One region of the Micromonospora cynarisoli genome, then DNA from elsewhere that is predicted to be linked to it. Evidence: riboswitches for the same ligand, from Rfam matches in the RefSeq annotation. Region 1 holds a riboswitch; the other holds the start of a gene.
What was found. Region 1 has a riboswitch for S-adenosylmethionine ahead of Q2K16_RS03600 (ABC transporter substrate-binding protein). Riboswitches for the same ligand answer to the same signal wherever they lie in the genome.
Positions count from the first base shown of each region.

Region 2: another riboswitch for S-adenosylmethionine. It lies ahead of thrC (threonine synthase); the one in region 1 lies ahead of Q2K16_RS03600 (ABC transporter substrate-binding protein).

Region 1 is NZ_CP130426.1:890,192-894,599, reverse strand. Features, by position in the region: gene Q2K16_RS03615 (RNA 2'-phosphotransferase) at 1-408, opposite strand, end outside; gene Q2K16_RS03610 (SDR family oxidoreductase) at 483-1,331, opposite strand; gene Q2K16_RS03605 (winged helix-turn-helix transcriptional regulator) at 1,452-1,847, shown strand; SAM riboswitch class IV at 1,915-2,027, shown strand; gene Q2K16_RS03600 (ABC transporter substrate-binding protein) at 2,302-3,198, shown strand; gene Q2K16_RS03595 (amino acid ABC transporter permease) at 3,240-4,037, shown strand; gene Q2K16_RS03590 (amino acid ABC transporter ATP-binding protein) at 4,034-4,408, shown strand, end outside.
Region 2 is NZ_CP130426.1:4,059,214-4,063,621, reverse strand. Features, by position in the region: gene Q2K16_RS17370 (DoxX family protein) at 747-1,196, shown strand; gene Q2K16_RS17365 (hypothetical protein) at 1,252-1,971, opposite strand; SAM riboswitch class I at 2,285-2,420, shown strand; gene thrC (threonine synthase) at 2,429-3,715, shown strand; gene Q2K16_RS17355 (GNAT family N-acetyltransferase) at 4,073-4,408, shown strand, end outside.

The DNA of each region.
Region 1 (4,408 bases):
GGCCCCGACCCGCCGGGCCGTCGGCACATCCGGCGACAGGTGGACGTGGTGCCGTCCGCCCCGGTTCAGCCCGGTGGCCCGGATCGAGTCGAGGGCCGCGGCCCCGGTGCCGTGGTAGAGCCGGACGGGTGGCGGTTGCGCGGTCAACCCCAGGTCGACCGGGTACGAGTGGCCCTGGCTGGCCCGGATGCGTTCCACCCCGTCGGCGTCCCGGGTCACCGCGAACCGTTGCTTGTCGTTGCCGGCGACCACGGCGTCGAGGGTGGCCCGGTCGATCCGCAGGGCGGCCAGCAGGTCGGTGACGGTCACCCACCCGCCCGGGTCGGGGGCGAGGCCGAACCGGGCGGGTCGGTGGCGCAGGGCCAGCGCGATCCGTTTGCTGGTCCGCACCAGCGTGTGGTGATCCATGTGGAGCATTGTCGGGCCGGTGGCGGGCCCGATCCACCGGTTATCCAGTGCCGCGCCCGCCCGTTCCGGCCGGGTCAGCCGGCGGCGCGCAGGGCCTCGGCGAGGCTGGTGGGCCGGCGGCCGAGCAGCTTCTCCAGGTTCTCCACGGGCACGTACAGTGCCCCCTGGGCGATGCCCCGGTCGGCGTCGGCGAGGGTGGCGGCGTACGGCTCGGGCAGCCCGGCGGAGACGAGCAGTTCGGTGTACGCCGGCACCGGCAGGTCGGTGTAGCGGACGTCGTGTCCACTCTGGCGGGACACCTCGGCGGCCAGTTCGGTCATGGTGAACGCCTCGCCGCCGAGTTCGTAGACCTGACCGGCGTGTCCCTCCGTGGTGAGCACCTCGACGGCGGCCTCGGCGTAGTCGGCACGGGTGGCGGCGCTGACCCGGCCGTCGCCGGCCGACCCGGCGACCCCGTGGGCCAGGTAGCCGGCCAGCTGACCTGTGTAGTTCTCCAGGTACCAGCTGTTGCGCAGCAGCACGTACGGCAGCCCGGAGGCGCGCAGTTCCTCCTCGGTGGCCCGGTGTTCGGCGGCCAGCAGCAGGTCGGAGGTGTCGGCGTGGGCGATGCTGGTGTAGACGACCAGACCGACGCCGGCCTGCCGGGCGGCCTCGATCACGTTGTGGTGCTGGGGCACCCGTTGGCCGACCTCGCTGCCGGAGACGAACATCAGCTTCTCGGCGTCGGTGAAGGCGGCGCGCAGCGAGTCGGGGTCGGTGTAGTCGGCCGCCCGGACCCTGACGCCCCGCTCGGCGAGGTCGGCGAGCCGGTCCACGGTGCGACCGAGGGCCACGATCTGCCCGGCGGGTACGCCCCGGCGCAGCAGGGATTCGACGATCAGGCGGCCCAGGTGGCCGGTGGCCCCGGTGACGACGACGGACATGGCGCTCTCCTTCGGGTGGCGTGTTCCTGTCGTACTGGCCAACACGCAGGTGGGAGTCGATACTTCCCGACGGAGAGTAGGCACCTTGAAGTTTGTGACGCACTGATGGAGAGTAAGCCGATGAGACCCGACCCGTTCCAGCGCGACTGCGGCAGCCGGCAGGTCCTCGACCGGATCGGCGACAGGTGGAGCGTGCTCGTCGTGCTCACCCTCGCCGACGGCGGACGACGCTACGGCGAACTGGCCGAGCACATCGACGGGATCAGCCAGAAGATGCTCACCCAGACCCTGCGCGGGCTGGAACGCGACGGTCTGGTCACCCGCACCGTGCACGCCAGTGTCCCGCCCCGGGTCGACTACGCCCTCACCGACCTGGGCCGTAGCCTGCTCGACCTGGTCTCCGGCCTGGAAGCCTGGGCCACCACCCACCTGGCCGAGGTGCAGGCGGCCCGGGTCCGCTACGACGCCGATATCGCCCGCCGCCCGCCGGCCACCGCGCGACCCACCCGCCGGTAAGGGCCGGACGTGAGGGCCGTCATAACGGGTGGACGACCGACCGGTCACTGCTGCTAGATTTCGGGCAGGTCATGAGCGCCAGCGTCAAGCCCCGGCTCGCTGGCCGGCAACCCTCCGCCACGGTGGGGTGCTCCGGGTGAGGACCAGGCACCGGTGAACGACCCGGTGCAAGCGTGGCCTGGTCACCCAGGTCGACACCGATCAGGGAGGACCCCGTGTCGAACCATTCACCCGCCCCGCCCGGCCACGGCGTGACCCGCACGCCCCGGCCCGGCGTGCGGTCGGTCGGCGTCCGACTGGTCAGGCGCCGGCACGTCGACCTCATGCTGGTGTACAGCGACTCCTGTCGCGCCCGGTAGTCGACCCTTCGTTACCCGTACCACCCGTGCGGGGTGCCCGGTGGGCATCCCGTCGGCGGCGCGTGTCCGCCGCCCGATCACTTCCGGAGACACCCGTGCGATTCCTTCCTGCCCTGCCTACATTCCGGCTCCCCCGCGACGCGTGGAAGCGGGTCGCCGCGCTCGGCGTCGCCGCCCTGCTCGCCGGCACCGCGCTGACCGCCTGCGGCGGCGACACCGAGGCGGCCGACAACCCGTACGGCCTGCTCCAGCCCGGTGTGCTGCGCGCCGGCACGCTCACCGACGCCCCACCGAACGTCTACCTCAAGGACGGCACGTTCACCGGCTTCGACAACGACCTGCTCGTCGCCGTCGCCGGCAGGATCGGGCTGAAGGTCGAATTCGTCGGCACCGACTTCTCGGCGCTGCTCTCCCAGGTCAACAACCGCAAGTTCGACGTCGGCAGTTCCTCGATCACCATCACCGAGGCCCGCAAGAAAACCGTCGACTTCGGCAACGGCTACGACTTCGGCTACTTCGGCCTCGACGTGCCGGCCGGCTCCCCGCTCACCGGCTTCGACCAGCTCGCCGGCAAGCGGGTGGTGGTCGTGCAGGGCACCGTGCAGGACGACTACGCCACCTCCCGCAAGCTCGACCCGGTGCGGGTGCCCGACTACAACGGGGCGATCAACCAGCTCAAGGCCGGCACCGCCGACGCCTGGATCGCCCCGGCCGAGATCGGCGAGAAGTCGGCCGCCGACAGCAACGGCAAGATCACGGTGGCGGCCACCGAACTGAGCCCGGCCCCCACCGCGTACGCCGTCGCCAAGGGCAACGACGCGCTGCGCGAGGCGCTGAACAAGGGCCTCGACGAGGTCATCGCCGACGGCACCTGGACCCGGCTCCAGCAGCAGTACTACCCGGGTCGGCCGATCCCGGCCGGCTTCACCCCCGGCAGCGGCGACGTCAAGGCCCCCGGCGCGGCGACGCCGTCGGCGTCGGCCACCTCCTGACGGTACGACCAGACCAGCGAGCGGGGCGGTGGGAGAACACGATGGATCCGTTGAGCACCCTGTGGGAGACCTTCTTCGACTGGGACTCCATGCGCGAGGCGCTGCCCGAGATGCTGACCGTCGGGCTGCCCAACACGCTGATCCTGGCGGTCTCCGCCGCCCTGCTCGGCTCGGTGCTGGGCATGGCGCTGGCCGTGGCGGGCATCTCCCGTACCCGCTGGCTACGGTGGCCGGCCCGGGTCTACACCGACGTGTTCCGGGGTCTGCCGGCCGCCGCCACCATCCTGCTGATCGGCGTCGGCCTGGCCCCGCTCGGCATGCAGGTGTGGGGGCCGAATCCGTACCCGCTGGGCATCCTCGCGCTGTCGCTGATCGCCGCCGCGTACATCGGGGAGATCTTCCGCTCCGGCATCCAGAGCGTGGAGGCGGCGCAACTGGAGGGGGCCCGCGCGCTCGGCTTCTCCTGGGGTGAGGCGATGCGCCTGGTCATCGTCCCGCAGGGGGTACGCCGGGTGCTGCCGGCCTGGGTGAACCAGCTGATCGCGCTGATCAAGGACTCCAGCCTGGTCTACTTCCTCGGCCTGCTCGCCAGCCAGCGGGAACTGTTCCGGATCGGGCAGGACTACGCGGCCAACACCGGCAACCAGTCGGCGCTGCTGCTGGCCGGCCTGTGCTACCTGCTGCTGACCGTCCCGCTGACCCATGCGGTCAACGCCATCGACAGGCGGCTGCGCCGGGGCCGGACGGTCACCGTCGACCCCGACGACGACGGCGGGCTGGCCCTGGCCGGCGAGACCGCCCTGCCGCAACCGCGTCCCACCCGGGAGGACCCCCGATGACCGCCGGCACCGCGACCACCACCCCGGTCAGCCTCGCCGTCCGTGACGTGCACCTGGCCTTCGGGGCGAACCGGGTGCTACGCGGCGTCGACCTGGACGTCGCCCGGGGCGCGACGGCCTGCGTCGTCGGCCCGTCCGGCTCCGGCAAGTCCACCCTGCTGCGCACCGTGAACCGGCTGATCGAACCGGACTCCGGTGACGTCCTGCTCGACGGGCACAGCGTGCTGCGCGACGACCCGGACGCCCTGCGGCAGCGCGTCGGCATGGTCTTCCAGCAGTTCAACCTGTTCCCGCACATGACCGTGCTGCGCAACATCACCCTGGCGTTGCGCAGGCTCAAGAAGCTGCCCGAGGAGGAGGCGGTCGCGCTG
Region 2 (4,408 bases), 3.2 Mb from region 1:
ACGAGGTTAACGTATTACGACGGTCATCACCGTGATACGGGTTGTTAAGGATTTTTGAACTGCCCGGTGGGTCGGTGGAGGCGGTGGGCGGTCGCCCGGAGGTGACGCCGGACGCCCGGAGCGGGCACCACGAAAATTGCTGACGGGTCTGGCTTTCGGGGTCTCCCGGGAATACCGCGCCAACCGGTTGCTGTCGTCCGAAGCCGGCGTGCGGGCCGGGGTGGACGGTGATGGGCGTCGGCTGCCGCCGGGGCGGGTGGCAGGTCTCCACGTCTGCCGGCGCGCTCGATGGACGTGCACGTCACGGGGTGGCGCTCCGGCGGTGCCGGTCGGGTGCGACGGTCGGGGAGCCGTGTCGTCCGGGTCGCCGGGGTCGGGGCGGCCGGGCCGGCTGGTGGTGCCGCCCGCTCCGTGACGTTCCCGCCGGCGGTCACGCGAATTGTGCGCATATTCATTTACCATAAACATGGCGTATGAATTTAATGACAGTTCATTAATAGTTAACAATCATTACGTATCGAACGCCCTCGGGGTGCCGCTCGGCGTGGGTGTGGCGGCGGGGTGGACGCCGGCCGCGTGTCGGGTGTCGCCGGCCGGATCGGCGTCGGCGCGACGGGCGGGCGACCCGGGTTGCGGGGGTGGGGTATTGTCTCGCAACGGGATCTTCCCAGTAACAAAGAATTTATCGATTTAACTGCTTCGATGCCTCATCATGGTGGGACGTAATCCCTTCCATGGAGGTTCCCATGAACGTCTCTCGGCTCGGCGGGCCGACCCTGTCCCTGTACCGCATCGTCATCGGCTTGCTGTTCACGCTGCACGGCCTGTCGTCGGTCTTCGGGTTGTTCGGCGGCAACCCGATGACCGGCAAGGCCATCCCGGTCGGTACCTGGCCGGGCTGGTGGGCCGCGCTGATCCAGCTGGTCTGCGGCGCGCTGGTGCTGGCCGGTCTCTTCACCCGGCCCGCGGCGCTGCTCGCGTCCGGCTCGATGGCGTACGCCTACTTCGTGGTGCACCAGCCGGAGGACCTGCTGCCGCTGCGCAACGGCGGCGAGCTGTCCGCGCTGTTCTGCTGGTCGTTCCTGCTGATCGCGGTGCTCGGCCCGGGTTCCTGGGCGCTCGACACGCTGCTCGGCCGCCGGCGTTCCGACGCCCCGGCGGCCCCGGTGTCCGAGCCCAGCTCGGTGCCGGTCTGACGGACTGACCCGCGTCGCCGGAGCCTCGACGAGGCGGCCCCGGCGACGCGCCCGGTCAGGGGTTGTAGGGAGCGTCGGTGTGGCTCACCTCGGTGAGCGTGCTGCCGGAGAGCTTGTAGACCGACGTGCGCTTGATGTCCAGCTCGGCCATGCCCCGGCTGGGGCCGCGGGTCAACCAGACCACGGTGGCCCGCCGCCCGGCCACGCTCACCGACACGACCGGGGTCCGGTCGCCGAGGTCGGCCAGCGCCCGGAACACCGGCAGGCCGCCGTTGTTGCGCCACACCGCGACGGTGTAGAAGGTGCCGCTGCCCCCGGAGTTGAGCGAGACCACACCGACCGCGTCGTCCGCGCCGTCGCCGTCGAGGTCGCCGATGCCGCAGGGCTTCTGGAGCGTCACTGTCGCGCCGTCCTCGCCCGACCACTGCCCCTCGGTCAGCGGCAGGTAGTCCGGGTAGCCGTTGTAGGGCGTCTTGCTGCTGCCGAGCTTGGCGCCCGCCAGATGGGCGCAGGTCAGCGGAGCCTTGACCACCGGCGCCGGGAGGGTGGTGGTGGCCGCCGGGGCGGTGCTGGGGGCGCTCTTCTTCTGCGGGGTCGGCTCGGCCTCGGTGGGCGTCGGCTCGGGCGTGGCCGCGTTCAGCACCGAGGCGGTGGAGGGTCCGGTGGACGGGTCGACCGTGGGCGCCGCCCCGTCCGTCGTGCCCTGTTCACCCCCGCACGCGGTGAGCAGGCAGACCAGGGCGAGACCGGTGAGGCTCAACGGGATCCGTCGCATGGCCGGGGGGTCCTCTCTCGACATCAGGTGACCCGCACCGTACTGATCGATGGCAATGCCGGTCATCGGCTCCATGGACGGCCCGGGCCGCCCTGTCGGAGCGCGGTCAGGGGCCGACCGGAGGGTCGGCGTACGGCTTTCTCCGCCCGGTGCGTACGGGCGTGTTGAGCTGGAAACTTCCCCGAAACATCGGTCTCGACCGGGGTGGTCGGCAGGTGCCCGGCGGCGGAGTGGCGCACACCATGGTTCACACCGTGGGAAGCGGGCTGGGCGATGGCCGCGAAGCTGCCTAGACTCGGCTTCACAACTGCATACCTCATCCAGAGGGGCTGAGGGATACGGCCCGACGACGCCCCGGCAACCACCCCGCGCGCTCATCGCTGAGCGTCCGGCGGGGCAGGTGCCAATTCCGTCCCCGCCGCAGGGTGCGATGCGGGGAAAGATGAGAGGAATCGACATGACGTCGACGCTCGCCGCCCCCGGTATCGACACCGCCGCCAGCCCCGCCCGCGCCCTGGTCTGCCGCGCCTGCTCCGCCCGTTACCCGCTCGCCGCGCAGCACGCCTGTTACGAGTGTTTCGGCCCGCTGGAGGTCGACTACGACGCCGCCGCGCTGGCGCGCGTCACCCGGGAGCAGATCGAGGCCGGCCCGCAGAACATCTGGCGGTACGCCGCCCTCCTGCCCGCCGGCCAGGACCCGGCCACCCGGGTCACCCTCGACCCGGGGCTGACCCCGCTGGTGGCGGCCCCCAACCTCGCCGCCGAGCTGGGCATCAGCGCGCCGCTGTGGGTCAAGGACGACAGCGCCAACCCGACCCACTCGTTCAAGGACCGGGTGGTCTCGGTGGCGCTCACCGCCGCGAAGGCGCTCGGCTTCCAGCGGTTCGCCTGCGCCTCGACCGGCAACCTGGCCAACTCGGTGGCCGCCCACGCGGCCCGCGCCGGTGCGCCCTCGGTGGTCTTCATCCCGGGCGACCTGGAGCAGGGCAAGGTGATCACCACCGCCGTCTACGGCGGCGACCTGGTCGCCATCGACGGCTCGTACGACGACGTGAACCGGCTCTGCGGCGAGCTGGTGGAGACCGACGAGTTCGAGGACACCGCCTTCGTCAACGTCAACGTCCGGCCCTACTACGCCGAGGGCTCCAAGACCCTCGGGTACGAGGTGGCCGAGCAGCTCGGCTGGCGGATCCCGGCCCAGGTGGTCATCCCGATGGCCTCCGGCGAACTGCTCACCAAGATCGACAAGGCGTTCACCGAGCTGGTCGAGATCGGCCTGGTCGAGGCCCCGGCCGGGGGCTGGCGGGTGTTCGGCGCCCAGTCGGCAGGCTGCAACCCGATCGCCGCCGCCCTGCACGCCGACACCGACACCATCACCCCGGTCCGGCCGACCGGCATCGCCAAGTCCCTCAACATCGGCGACCCCGCCGCCGGCCTGTACGCCCTGGAGGCGGTGCGGCGTACCGGCGGCTGGATGGAGTACGTCGACGACGAGGAGATCCGCGCCGGCATCCGGCTGTTGGCCCGTACCACGGGCGTCTTCGCCGAAACGGCCGGCGGGGTGACCGTGGCGGTGCTGCGCAAGCTCGTCGAGACCGGCCGACTCGACCCGACCGCCGAGACGGTCGTCTTCAACACCGGCGAGGGCCTGAAGACCATCGACGCGGTCGCCGGTCAGGTCGGCCCCACCCACCGGATCAAGCCGTCCCTGCGGGCCGCCCGCGACGCCGGTCTCCTCTCCTGACCGTTCGCCACCCCGTACTCCGACGATCGACTCGTCGGGGCGCACGGTGCGGTGTCAGCGTGCCGGAACGCCACCCTCTCGGCCCGGTCGTTTCGATCATGGGCGCGCGACGGTCCGAGTGGATCTCTGGGTGACCGGGTTTTCGCGGTGGGTGGTGAAAACCCACCGGGAGGGACTTGACGGCACGAACCGGGCGGCGGAAGATGCTCCGTGCGGGAGGGCTTTCGCCGGAGACTTTTCAAGTTCTTACGACCCAACGCCGGAGGCGTTGTGCGAACGTCCCTCCCGACCAACGTGAATCGGGGGCCAGCGGAAATCCGCTGGCCCCCGATGTCGTCCACGGGAAAGACTCGCGGCGTGGCCCTGGACGTCGCGACGATCGACCGGACCGACCAACCCACCCTCGACGCGGCCTACCGGATCGCGGCCACGGTCGAGGCGATGGAATCCCCCGACCTGCCGCCGCCGTGCCGGCGACGCTTCGAGGCACCGCTGTGGCACCCGATGCCCGGCATCGACACCCGGTGGTCGGTGGCCCGACTCGACGGGGTGCCCGTCGGCTGGGTCCGGGTCAACCTGCACCTGCTGGACAACACCGACAACGCCAACATCGAGCTGGCGGTGGACCCGGCGTACCGGCGGCGCGGGGTGGGGCGGGCGTTGTTCGCCCACGCCCGGCTACTGCTCCGGAGG